DNA from 3 places in the Halobacillus sp. AWM4_238 genome. Region 2 is predicted to be linked to each of the others. Evidence: riboswitches for the same ligand, from Rfam matches in the RefSeq annotation. Region 2 holds a riboswitch; each other region holds the start of a gene.
The links. Region 2 has a riboswitch for cobalamin ahead of ACXACN_RS05920 (DUF4430 domain-containing protein). Riboswitches for the same ligand answer to the same signal wherever they lie in the genome.

Region 1 (4,307 bases), 2.2 Mb from region 2:
CCATATGGAAGACAGCCGATTCATGGACAGCTGAAAAATCTATTCTTCCAAAAAGAGCAGCAGCAAGGGTGCCACCTAAAATACCGATCAGAATGGCGATTGAGCGCATGAATCCTTTTGTAAAACGATACAAAAGTACGATGAAGATCAGCGTCCCAAAAGATAGGGCTAGGTTTGCTGGTGAACCAAAATCATCAGCTCCTTGGCCACCCCCCATATTGTTGATGGCAACAGGAATCAAAGTAATTCCGATAATGGTTACAACGGTTCCTGTCACGACAGGGGGAAAGAAACGGACAAGTTTTCCAAAGAAGCGGCTGATAAGGATGACGAATAGCCCGGAAACGAGAATGGATCCATAAATGGCCGAAATGCCGTACTGACCTCCGATGGCGATCATTGGACCGACAGCAGTAAACGTACAGCCAAGGACGACAGGAAGGCCGATTCCAAAATAACGGTTGCGGACAACTTGCAGGAGGGTAGCCACCCCGCACATTAAAATATCAATGGCGACAAGGTAAGTGAGTTGTTTAGAATCCAGTCCAAGCGCTCCACCGACAATCAATGGAACAAGAATCGCCCCGGCATACATCGCTAATAAATGTTGAATAGCTAAAGCGGTCGTTTTCATGTGGATACCTCCTGTGTTTCAAATCGAATCGTTTGGTCTTCAAGCGATGAAAGGATGGCAAGGGATTCCACTTTTATCCCTTGGCGTCTTAATAGGCGTCCACCGTCTTGAAACCCTTTCTCAATGACAATAGCCACGCCGGAAAGGGAAGCTCCTGCTTGTTCAGCAATGTTGATCAGCCCTTTTGCTGCTTGTCCATTGGCTAGAAAATCATCAAGAATCAAGACGTGGTCATCCTCAGTTAAGAAGTCTTTGGAAATGGAAATTTCATTGGTTTCCTGCTTTGTAAAAGAATGTACCTTTGATGTGTAAAGGTGGTCCTTCATGGTTAAGGATTTTTTCTTCCTTCCAAAAACCATGGGAACACCAAGACTGAGTGCTGTCATTTGAGCGGGTGCGATCCCTGAGGATTCTAAGGTCAGCACTTTTGTAACCCCCGTATCTTTGAAACGTCTCGCAAACTCTTCGCCGATTTCTTTCATGAGCACGGGGTCTATTTGATGATTCAGAAACGCATCCACTTTAATGATAGAAGGAGATAAAACTTTTCCCTCATCCATGATTTTCTTTTTCAACTGTTCCATATCCAACACACCTTTCTTTTTTGTGTACCGCTTTTCCATGGAAGCTCTTGCAGTGATGATTTTATTTCAATCCTTATGTGAGTGGTTTTATTGGATCTTTTCAAAACTCTGTCCAATGAGCGAAACATAAGGAAACTTGAAAATAAAAAAGCACGAAAAGCTTGTTTCCACTATGGAAAGCAAGTCTTTTCGTGCATGACGAAGACAACAACAATAAAACCGTGGACGTAAATGCCCCGGTGTCTTGTACTGCTTTTCATAGTCGGTTCATTTACGGTAAACCGGTAGAAACTTGCAGGCCCTATCCCCGCGATTATATGAAAACTTATATTCGAATGATATGAACAGTATAACAGTTTATTGTTCGTAATCAACCCTTATTATGGAATTTATTAGCCGATCGTTAGGTTTTTGTTCGTGTTGACAAGGGAGGAGCTTTGGGAGATAGTGGTTGAGAGAAAGATTTTTTTGAAAAATTGATCGCCTTATGGTGGCTTCGTCATTGAAGCTGAAAAGGGAAGTTTGGTGAAAAGCCAACGCGGTCCCGCCACTGTAATGGGGAGGTGCATAGATGATCCACTGTCTCACAAATGGGAAGGACTATGCGCTGATGAACCTGAGCCAGGAGACCTGCCATGAGGAAGAACATGAATTCCTACGGGAGATAGGAGGATGTTACGTGTATTGGATTCATCAAGAGCTTTTTGCGGTTCCATGAATCGAAGGAGATCGGTTATCTTCGTATCTCTCTTTGAGGGCTAGTCACTTTTTAAAAGGAGGAACCCATTCATGGAATCTTTACCTGTCCATTATTCTCGCATGACTCAAACAAGATTAGTACTACCACCGGACACAAATCATCTGGATACCATTTTCGGAGGCAAAGTTCTCTCGTATATTGACGAGATTGCGGCACTAACCGCAATGAAGCATTCAAACTGTGTGGTTGTCACCGCTTCGATTGACTCTGTGGATTTTTTATCTTCTGCAAAGGTAGGGGACGCTTTGACCTTGGAAGCTTCTGTGACGAGTACAGGACGAACATCAATGGAAGTGTATGTGAAAGTCTTTGCTGATGATTTGCTGAAAGGACGCCAAGTGATGACGACAGAATCATTTTTAACGATGGTCGCCGTCGATGTTGAAGGAAAACCAAAACCGGTGCCTCCCATCTTACCTGAGACAGAAGAAGAAATACGTTTATATGATACGGCTCCATTCAGGAGAGCACACCGAAAAAACAGGCCTGCGCTTAGATGACTGGTCCATGATCAAAATAAATGAATCACCAAGAAACCCTACTTTTTTAAAGTGGGGTTTCTTTTTCCTTTCTTTTTATCGGCAATGTACAGCAGCGGAAGGATCCACCGGATTTAATGATTTCTGAGAGATTGACGGGAATGACATGAAATCCTTTTTCTATTAACTGTGTGTTTAGCTGCTCGTTGTGAGGCAAACTGATCACGTTACGGCTTCCTATGGAAAGAACGTTCGGTCCCATTGTGAACTGCTCTTTTTCAGTAACTTCAATTATATTGTAACGCGTAGCGATAGCTTCCAGGCTTTTTCTTTTTAAAGCAGGAGGATACAGAATCACAGTTGATTCATCTATTATGTTAAATACGCAGTCCAGATGGAGAATGTCTTTCCTCAGAGGGACAGGTATGACCTGATGATCGGGAAGGCGTGATTGAAGTTCATGAATCGCTTTTTTTGACGTCCTTTCTGTTTCTCCGACCCAAACCGTGGCCCCATCTACAAGAATATCTCCCCCTTCGATGGATGAAGAGAATGGCTTTTCAAGGTGTACGTCATTCTCTCCTGCCCAATTTCGAAGGACTTCTGTTTCTTCTTTCCGTACCTTCTCGCTCATGGAGCTGATAAACAGGCGATCATGAATGGTGAATCCAATATCTCGCGTGAACACTTGTTCATGGAATTCGGGGTGATTTGAAAGGTTTATAACTTCAACCTTGTGTTCTTCCAGCATTTTTATGAAATGTTCGTGTTGCTGAAGAGCTAAATGGACATCTATGTTCTCCTTTTTGTAATGTTTTTGAGTTTCGTTAATAACATCCGTGATTTTCATGTAAGAAGGTTTGGCGACCACCACTTTATATAGCTTTGTATATTCAGTGTCACATTGAACAGTGTTTTCGGAAACTATTCCGACCATGTTTCTTATCCTCCTTTTGTTCATATCCCTTTTCTTCCCCAGCTATTCGATAATCAAACAAGAATTTCCATGTAAGAAGAGCGATCCCATTGTATCGTTTACCATACATGAAACCTGAATGAATAGGTGAGGTATAGAGAGCAGGCATTTTTCAAGTCTCTCATGGGAACCATCGTTATGTTTCGACATTTCCCGGGAAATGTCGTGAGAAAATTTGGGGAAATGGGCGTTATGGACAAAATTCGGATGTGGAGAGACTTTTGCTGATACAGAATGATTTTTTGTACATAGGGTATGTTGTAAGGGAATGATTGAGACAAGCATGGCATTGGCTTCATCCCGAGTTGTCAGGTATGATTTAATTATAATTAGGAATCGGGAGTGGTGAATTTGGCAGGTGTATGGGAACGTTTGATAAAAAACGATCGACAGCAGGAATTGTTTGAAAAAGCAGATCGCATTGCTGCAGAGGCTCGCAGCCATAGGGAAGAAACGGATCGTGACGCATCTTTCTCTTATGAAACACTAAAAGTGATCAAAGAAGTGAAATACCCATCGATGTCTTTACCGAAATCTGAGGGTGGGGACGGATTATCTTTATATGAATTCTTACTCATGCAGGAAAAAATTGCGGAAGGTGATGGAGCGGTCGCATTATCAATCGGATGGCACATGGGGATCATGATGGAACTTGCTCAGGAACAATTATGGGACAAAGAGTCGTATGATCGCCTTGTGAATGAAGTGGTTTCCGAGCAAAAAGTGGTAAATAGAGCAGCTACTGAGCCTGCAACCGGGAGTCCGACGCGTGGAGGGATACCGGAAACCAAAGCGACTCGTCGTGGAGATCAATACATTTTAAATGGAAGAAAGTCATTTACTTCTATGGCTGAGCATTTGGATTATTATATTG
Region 2 (4,307 bases):
ATCCTCCTGCACAGCAATATTTAGAAGCTTATGAGTTTGAAAAAAGCGGTTCATCGAGTTCTTCTGACGAACCATTACTTCCAGAACCGCTGAGAGAATTGTTTGACAATGTCATCACAGATGAGAATGAATCAATGATCGAGATGACATTGCAGGGCAGATCCTGGGTCATCATTATGACTCCTTTATATGATAAAGAAAAAGTACGTGGAGCCGTCGCTGTTCTTAGGGATATGACGGAAGAAAGACGCTTGAACAAGCTCCGCAAAGACTTCATTGCCAATGTCTCTCATGAACTGCGAACTCCTATCTCTATGCTCCAGGGGTATAGTGAAGCAATCGTGGATGATATTGCCGAGTCAAAAGAGGATAAAAACGAACTCGCACAAATCATTCATGACGAATCATTGCGGATTGGTCGTTTAGTTAATGAGCTGTTGGATCTCGCACGGATGGAAGCGGGGCACATTCAACTGAACGAAGAATCCGTTGAAATTGAACCCTATTTGAACAGGATCATTCGTAAGTTCAGTGGGATCGCCAACGAAAAGTCCGTAGACCTTCAATTGAAAATAGTAGGGGAGTTCGGAAACCTGAATTTCGATCCGGACCGTATTGAGCAGGTTTTTACCAATTTGATTGATAATGCCATTCGTCATTCCGACCCTGGCAGTGAGGTGCAGGTGATTCTTGAAAAAGATGAGAAGGAATGGATGGCAAGTGTCAAAGACTCCGGATATGGAATCGCCGAGGAAGACCTTCCATTTGTATTTGAGCGTTTCTATAAAGCTGATAAATCAAGAAAACGTGAAAATAAAAACTATAAAAAAGGCACAGGTTTAGGGCTTGCGATCGCGAAAAATATCATAGATGCTCATGAAGGAACCATCAGTGCCCATAGCAAGTTGAAAGAAGGGACAACCTTCACGTTTAAGATTCCTTTTTCTCATAAGGAAAAATAATGTTGCTATTTTCGGAATATTATTGTAATCTAGTTTATGGAAACTTCATATGAAGAGGATTCGGGTGTCTGAATAAGACTTGATAGGGAATCTGGTGCGAAACCAGAACTGTCCTCGCAACTGTAAGTGTAGACGAAAAGGAAATTCCACTGTGCCGTTGGGTATGGGAAGGATCCTGATTAGGATGACGCACAAGTCAGTAGACCTGCCTGATCCAATGTTTCAAAGCTTCGGGGATTGAGCATTTGAGACAACCGATCGGTATGACGTGAAACGTAGATCTTATCCTTTCGTTTGTCCAAAGCTTACCCTTTTAGAAGGGTAAGCTTTTTTTTGTGATAAGAATATGTTTCCTCTGAATGTTTACATACAAGTCATTTGGTTGTCTTCACTCTCCTCTCCTCCTGGCCACGGAACACAAAGAAAAAGGGAGAGATGGTAATGAAAAAGTGGTATTCCGTTTTAACAGCTATGATTCTGGCCGTTGTTGTGCTGGCAGGATGTGGCACACAAGAGTCTAAGGAAACATCGGCAACTCAGGAAGAACAAGTACAAGAAGTCACGGTGCAAGTCCAGCTATCTAAAAACGATGGCGAAGAAATGATGGCAGAAGATGAAATCACGGTAGAAAAAGGAACCACCCTCATGGAAGTTATGGAAGATAACTATGAAGTGGAACAGTCCGAAGGGTTCATTAACAGCATTGAAGGAATTGCTGGGAACCAAGAAGAAAAAATGGCTTGGATGTATACCATTAACGGAGATGAAGCCATGGTCGGAGCCAATGAGTACGAAGTAGAGGATGGAGACGAAATCGTTTTTGATTATCAATCTTGGGAATGATCAACCATGAACACGTACAAACTCACACTGATCGCCATGCTTGCATCCCTGGCCGTTGCGGGAAGGATGGCCTTGGCTCATTTACCCAATATCCAGCCAGTGACAGCGATCATTATTATTGCAGGGTTTTGGCTGGGGCCTAGTGCAGGGATTCTTATTGCACTGCTCACGACCTTTGTGTCCAATGTGATATTGGGGATGGGGATATGGACCATTTGGCAGATCATCGCCTGGTCAATCATAGGAATCCTAGCAGGTTTGCTCGGGAAATACTGGTCCAAAATGCCATTCTGGGGTCTTGCGATCTATGGATTTATCAGCGGGCTCTTCTTCGGAGTCATTCTTTCTCTGACTATGAGAGCAGCGGGACAACCATTCTGGGCGTATTACCTGGCAGGTCTCCCGATGGATATCAATCACGCGATTTCGAATACCGTGTTCATATTGGCTTTATCTCCAATTCTCGGAACACTTTTCCAACGCTACGAAAAAAGGAACGCCATATCAAAAGTCACTTAGCTACCCAACCAAGGGTAGCTTTTTTGTGCTCTTACCCCTTATGTTTATTGAAGATTATGGCAGAATTCTGTAAGTCTCGATTTCGAGACTTTTCGGGGTTCGTTTGCCGTGGGAGGCGTCAGGGGTGGCTGGGAAGCAACTCGCTTTCCTACGGGGATGACGGCAAGCCTCCTCGGACTCCGTCCTGTGGGGTCTCGCCAGCCAATCCATTCCCGTGGGAGTCTCGCAGCTTCCCAACCACCCCATTCGTTATAGGGAAAACGAACCCACGTACACGAGTGGAGCGTCTTCCATTATCACTGCTTACCAGTTGTCAAAGCGCTTCATAGCAAGCGTTATAGTACAGATGACTGCTTGTTTGTAGTTGGATTCACGAACTTCCATTACTCTGGAAAGTTGCTTGTACTGAAAGTCGTTTCGAGATACTTATATGGCAAGGGGCGGAGGGGAATGGCGAGACTCCTGCGGGAAAAAAGTGCAGGGTGAGACCCCACAGGACGCAGTCCGAGGAGGCTCACCGCGCTCCCGCGGAAAGCGAGTCATTCCCCGCAGCCCTATCCACTCAACAAACGTCTCGAAACTGAGTCTTCAAGAAAAAGGAGCTTTAGTTGGAGTAGGGATGGAGGTGATTTTCTTTTAAAAACGCGGTTCCTTTTTCTTTTTTTGCATATTAAGATAAGAAGTGTAACTTTCTTCATACATAAACGACTATTAAAGTGACCCAGGAGGTACCACCATTGCGAACGTTCTTTGATGAACTATACGATAACTACCACCATGACCTGTTTCAGTTTCTCATCTATATGGTCAAGGACAGAAGTCTTGCCGAAGACTTGGTTCAGGATGTGTATGTGAGGGTCATGAATTCATATGAATCATTCAGCGGAAGAAGCTCTGAGAAAACATGGTTGTTTTCCATAGCCAGGCACGTAGCCATTGATCATTTCCGCAAACAAAAAAGAAAAAGAAACCGGATCATGGAGTTCTTTGATTGGACGGAAAAAGGAGAACAAATCAAAGACCGAGATAAGATGCCTGAAGAAATTGCAGTGCAGAACGATGAGATCCAACAAGTGTACCAAGCGTTGGACAAATGTACGATCGATCAGCGTAGTGTGTTGATTTTTCGTTTTATACAAGGCATGTCGATTAAAGAAACAGCAGAAGTTTTACGTTGGAGTGAGAGTAAAGTGAAGACGACTCAACATCGAGCTATGAAAGCTCTGAAGGCGATTCTTGAAGAAATGGATGAAGGGAGGGGAGACCGTGAAGAAGCGTAATGACGAAGACATCAAAAAAGCATTAGGAAAACTGCCTTCTATGGAAGACCACCAATCAAAAGAGATGCTCTATCAAAAGGTTTCATCGCGGGTAAATACACCGAAAAGGAAAGCGGCTCCCTGGCTGTTCCCTGGAATTGCTACCCTTGCTGTTTTAGTGGTGCTTGCGGTATTCATCCCTGTTTTATTGAGTAACAATGGAATGATGACTGTGGAAGATTCCACTGATCGTATGAACGAGAATGCAGAATCTTCCACAGCGACTGAAGAAACGTCTCCTTCTTTTGATTCATTCATCTCAGAGAGTGAAGAAGAACAATCTGAACTAAAGGAATCCCAACCTTCTCCTGAGGAAGGAAGGCCTGCTCCTGAAGAAAAAGAAGAGGGAGATTCACAAGAGAATGAATCAAACCTTGCAGAAAAACAGGAAGTGGCTGAACCGGAGCTTGAATCACTGGTTCTTAGAGGGGATGAGGAAGGACTCTATACGGTTTCCTATCCAGGAAAGAATGCGGAAGTCATTCTGCCCACGGTACAAATGGAACAGGGATCCCAAGCCTTTTCACCAGAAAACTATGGTTTAGCTGAGAGGGCTGTAGAAGGATTGGAATATGAGGTGGATGAGACTGAGAATTCTGCTATTGTTACATTCCCGGATGGTTTCAGCGTCAGTGGCTCTGCGTGGGCAAGCGCGATTATTGAA
Region 3 (4,307 bases), 2.2 Mb from region 2:
GACCACATATTCTGGATCATCTTTGCCATCAAACCAGCGATCCATGTGATCGTTCCATAACTTATCTTTGATTTCCTGGTCTTCACGAATCTTTGCCTGTCCTTCGACTTCTAAATACGAATCTCCGTAACCTTCCCCTTCGTATCCGAGGAGAATATGGACATGTGGGTTCGCTTCGATTTCATCCGCTTTATGTGTTTCTCTGTTCGTCGGTGTGTAGAACGTGAATTCGTCATCATTCCAAAATGTCATATAACGCGAATGGGGTTTATTGTCCTTTACAGTGGCAAGTGTTCCAACTTTATGTTGCTCCATGACTTCGTGGATCTTCTTCCTTAATTCTTCTTGATTCAATGGAAAGCTCCTTTCCGTAATCCAATCTTTTTACAATTTCAGTTTTCCCCGAAAAATGGGAGATAAACCCTTCGATGTACACGGGTGGGTCAGGGTATGCTAAGGATATCTTCGACACATTGTCATTGTTTTTTCATAAATATACCAAGACGCGACACGCGTTACCCGTTACACTATTCATAGATCTGTTTTTCAGGAGGAAAACGTTATGCTATGGAAAAAATGGGCACCGATCTTGTTGGGTTCCCTGCTGATCGGTCTGCTCTTTTTCATGATCAACTCGAGACCGGGAAGTTCAGAACCCGTGGATCGTGAAGACCTTGTCCCCACTTTGTTCGTCCATGGCTTTAAAGGTGGACCACGCAGCTTTGAAACGATGATGGACCGGATGCAGAATCTCCAATGGGGACAGAAACATATGACGGTTTATGTTTCCAGTCGAGGACATGTCACCATTCGTGGCGATTTTGCAGACACGCACAACCCCTTTATTCAAGTGCTGTTTGAGAACAACCGCGCAAGTGTCTATAACCAAACGCACTGGCTTTCTGAAATCATGCGGCGTTTAAAGGCCGATTACAATATCCAACAAGTAAACCTCGTCGGCCATTCAATGGGAGGTCTAGCATCGGTCAATTACTTGCTGAGTGACCACCAGTACTCTGTGCCTCGAGTAGAGAATTTGTCCGTAATCGCAAGCCCTTTTGAAGGCATCGAGAAAGAAGGCTACTTCGCATCCAACTACGGAGCAGCAACGACTGACTTGCGACCGGACTCTGAAGCTTTAAAGCAGATGGTAAAGAACAAAGATCAGTTTCCAAATGATGTGGATGTATTCGCCATTGCTGGGGTCATTAACGTCGATGATCTTGAAGACGAGCATTGGGACGGCCTTGTCCACGCATCCAGTGTGAGTGGATTAAAAGAAATCGTCCCCTTTGGGCAGTATGAAGAAAAACGCCTCTACAACCCATTAGCCACACATTCAGGCCTCCACGAACTTGAAGAAGTCGACCAACTACTGAGAGAATTCCTGTGGAAGGATGGAGATTAACAAGGTGCAGACCAGGTCATACATTTTTTTACATTCATGTACGGAACTGGCGGACCAGGTCATACAAATATTCCCAAACAAAAAAGCACCCGCTTTTCGGGTGCTTTTTTTGATGTCTATTGCTTTTCAAAGATGAAGATCCACATAAAGGTTAAAGCTTGCTTTAATTCTTCATCCAGTTCAGCGATGTGGTGGTCTTCCACTCCACGCTTGTACACTCCTTGACCTTCTACATAGGTCCAGCTGGTTTCCTCTGCCATTTTTTGAAGTTCCCATGGCATCATCGTGTTGCAAATGACTTCTTCTCCGTATACCCTGCGGTAACTATTGATGCGTGGCATCGCTGTAGGTCCGAGTAATCCGATACATAACCGGCCTCCCGGCTTTAAGATCCGCTTCATTTCTTCCAGGCCTTTGTACGGAACCTCTGTCCACTCTAGTGAATTAATTGCCATCGCTGCATCAAAAGAGTCTCCCTCAAACGGCAGGTTTGTCAGATCTCCTTGAACAAATGAGATTCTTTCATCGTTCACTCGCTTGTTCGCACGCGTCACCATGTCCTCTGACAAATCGAGTCCTGTAACGTCAAAGCCCTCCTTGTAAAGCAAGTACGACCCATATCCATCACCGCATCCAAGATCAGCAACCTTCCCTCTCGTTATGTGTTTGGTCAAAAAAGGAACAATGCTGCTCCTGCTCCCGTCGTCCCACATCTCCCGACTTTTGGAATTCCACATTTCTGCACGATCGTTCCATTGTTTTTCCGCTTCCTTATGCCAATTAAATGTTTGAGCCACACCATCATCCCTTTCGAAAATATTTCCTATCCCCCATTATAGCGGATCATGAAAGAGAAGATAGCTCTATTCTTGTCGATGATCAATAAAAAAAGAGTTGCATGATTTCTTCTTCAGCGTTATGATGTAAACACAATATAAGCTAAACAAAATTAAAAAACACACTATATATAGTATCTACGAACAGAAGATGCCACTAGGCTTAATAGGGAATCCGGTTAAAATCCGGAGCTGCCCCCGCAACTGTCGCCACTCGCGAAATGGACATTCCACTGTGCTCAGCACGGGAAGGACCAGAGTAAGATCGAGTGCCAGCCAGGAGACCTGTCTTCGTTCGTCGCAGTTTCAACTTCTTCGGGGATTGAGAAGATGAAGCGATGGAACGAAGACTCTCATGTCTTCTCTTCGTTTCATGGTTTCATCCGCTCAATTTCTGTTGAGCGGATTTTTTATTTTTCTAAACCCTCACTTTTAAGGAGTGAAAAGAGAATGGAAACCATAACAAAAAACAGCTCATGGCAGGAGAGCATACAACAATTGAAAGCAGAGTTCCCCCATTTACATGTGCAGCAACTGATCGATAAATCACCGACCCTTAAGAATGATAAACACGCATTCATTCTGGAATGTCTGTCAGAAATCGATGAAACCAGTCCAGACTGGACGTATATAGCAAGCCGCATCCACCTCGAAGACCTGTACGAAACGTCTGCACACCATCGATCTACAACTGGCCCTTATGAGAACTTTCATGAGCTGATACAAACATTAATTGAAAAAAACATTTACTCCAAGAATCTTCTTACATACTACACGAAACAAGAAATAGACGAATTGGAAGCTTCCATCGTACCTGAACGCGACCATCTCTTCACATACATTGGCTTGAAAACGTTAAGTGACCGCTATCTTGCGAAAAGCAAAACGAAAGAAGTTTATGAACTTCCTCAAGAGCGTTTCATGATCATCGCCATGGTATTAATGGCGGAAGAAAAAGCATCCAAACGCCTTCCTCTAGTCAAAGAAGCATATTGGGCGCTGAGTCATTTGTACATGACTGTCGCTACTCCTACCCTCGCCAATGCTGGTAAACGATATGGGCAGCTGAGTTCCTGCTTCATTGACACAGTCGATGATTCCTTACAGTCCATCTATGACAGCAACACCGATATCGCCAACCTGAGCAAGCACGGAGGGGGCATCGGGGTTTACTTAGGTAAAATCAGAAGCCGTGGAAGTGACATCCGCGGATTTAAAGGGGTTTCTTCAGGGATCCTCCCATGGATGAAACAGCTCAACAACACGGCGGTCAGTGTGGATCAACTTGGTCAGCGCCAAGGGGCAGTCGCTGTCTATTTAGACGTATGGCACAAAGATATCTTTCCTTTTCTCGATAGCCGCTTAAATAACGGGGACGAACGCCAGCGAACCCATGACCTATTTACAGGAGTATCTATCCCCGACCTTTTTATGGAGGCGGTCGAAAACCGCGAGGACTGGTACTTGTTCGATCCTCATGAAGTCCGCAGCATCATGGGTTACTCGCTGGAAGACCATTATGATGAAAAAAAGGGGTCCGGGTCCTTCCGAGAAAAATATGCGGCATGTGTCGCCCATCCAGACCTTTCTAAAGAAAAAGTGCCCGCGATCGAAATTATGAAGCGCATCATGATCGGTCAACTTGAAACAGGTACGCCATATATGTTCTACAGGGATGAAGTCAACCGCATGAACCCGAACAACCACACGGGTATGGTTTATTGCAGCAATCTGTGTACTGAAATTACTCAAAATCAGAAACCGACCATTCAGGATGAACAATACGTCGAAGATGGCAAAATCGTCACCGTCAAGACACCAGGAGATTTCGTTGTCTGCAACCTGTCGAGCATCAATCTCGGACGTGCCGTTACGAACGGAGTTTTGAAGCGCTTGATTTCCATTCAAGTTCGTATGCTCGATAACGTCATCGACCGGAATACCCTACCTGTTTTACAGGCCCAACTCACCAACCAATCCTATCGTGGTGTTGGACTCGGAACGTTCGGATGGGCCCACCTTCTTGCTAAGAAGAAAATAGATTGGGAATCACAGGAAGCGCT

Region 1: another riboswitch for cobalamin. It lies ahead of ACXACN_RS16600 (acyl-CoA thioesterase); the one in region 2 lies ahead of ACXACN_RS05920 (DUF4430 domain-containing protein).
Region 3: another riboswitch for cobalamin. It lies ahead of ACXACN_RS16740 (ribonucleoside-diphosphate reductase subunit alpha); the one in region 2 lies ahead of ACXACN_RS05920 (DUF4430 domain-containing protein).

The regions. Positions count from the first base shown of each region.
Region 1 covers NZ_JBSWSY010000002.1:3,327,282-3,331,588, forward strand. Annotated here, with positions in the region: gene ACXACN_RS16590 (nucleobase:cation symporter-2 family protein) at 1-634, opposite strand, end outside; gene ACXACN_RS16595 (xanthine phosphoribosyltransferase) at 631-1,218, opposite strand; purine riboswitch at 1,458-1,559, opposite strand; cobalamin riboswitch at 1,690-1,870, shown strand; gene ACXACN_RS16600 (acyl-CoA thioesterase) at 2,008-2,478, shown strand; gene ACXACN_RS16605 (dimethylarginine dimethylaminohydrolase family protein) at 2,525-3,394, opposite strand; gene ACXACN_RS16610 (acyl-CoA dehydrogenase family protein) at 3,785-4,307, shown strand, end outside.
Region 2 covers NZ_JBSWSY010000002.1:1,152,976-1,157,282, reverse strand. Annotated here, with positions in the region: gene ACXACN_RS05925 (ATP-binding protein) at 1-962, shown strand, start outside; cobalamin riboswitch at 1,008-1,189, shown strand; gene ACXACN_RS05920 (DUF4430 domain-containing protein) at 1,404-1,805, shown strand; gene ACXACN_RS05915 (ECF transporter S component) at 1,812-2,324, shown strand; gene sigX (RNA polymerase sigma factor SigX) at 3,062-3,604, shown strand; gene ACXACN_RS05905 (hypothetical protein) at 3,591-4,307, shown strand, end outside.
Region 3 covers NZ_JBSWSY010000002.1:3,359,070-3,363,376, reverse strand. Annotated here, with positions in the region: gene ACXACN_RS16755 (pyridoxamine 5'-phosphate oxidase family protein) at 1-354, opposite strand, end outside; gene ACXACN_RS16750 (alpha/beta fold hydrolase) at 563-1,408, shown strand; gene ACXACN_RS16745 (class I SAM-dependent methyltransferase) at 1,525-2,145, opposite strand; cobalamin riboswitch at 2,377-2,550, shown strand; gene ACXACN_RS16740 (ribonucleoside-diphosphate reductase subunit alpha) at 2,695-4,307, shown strand, end outside.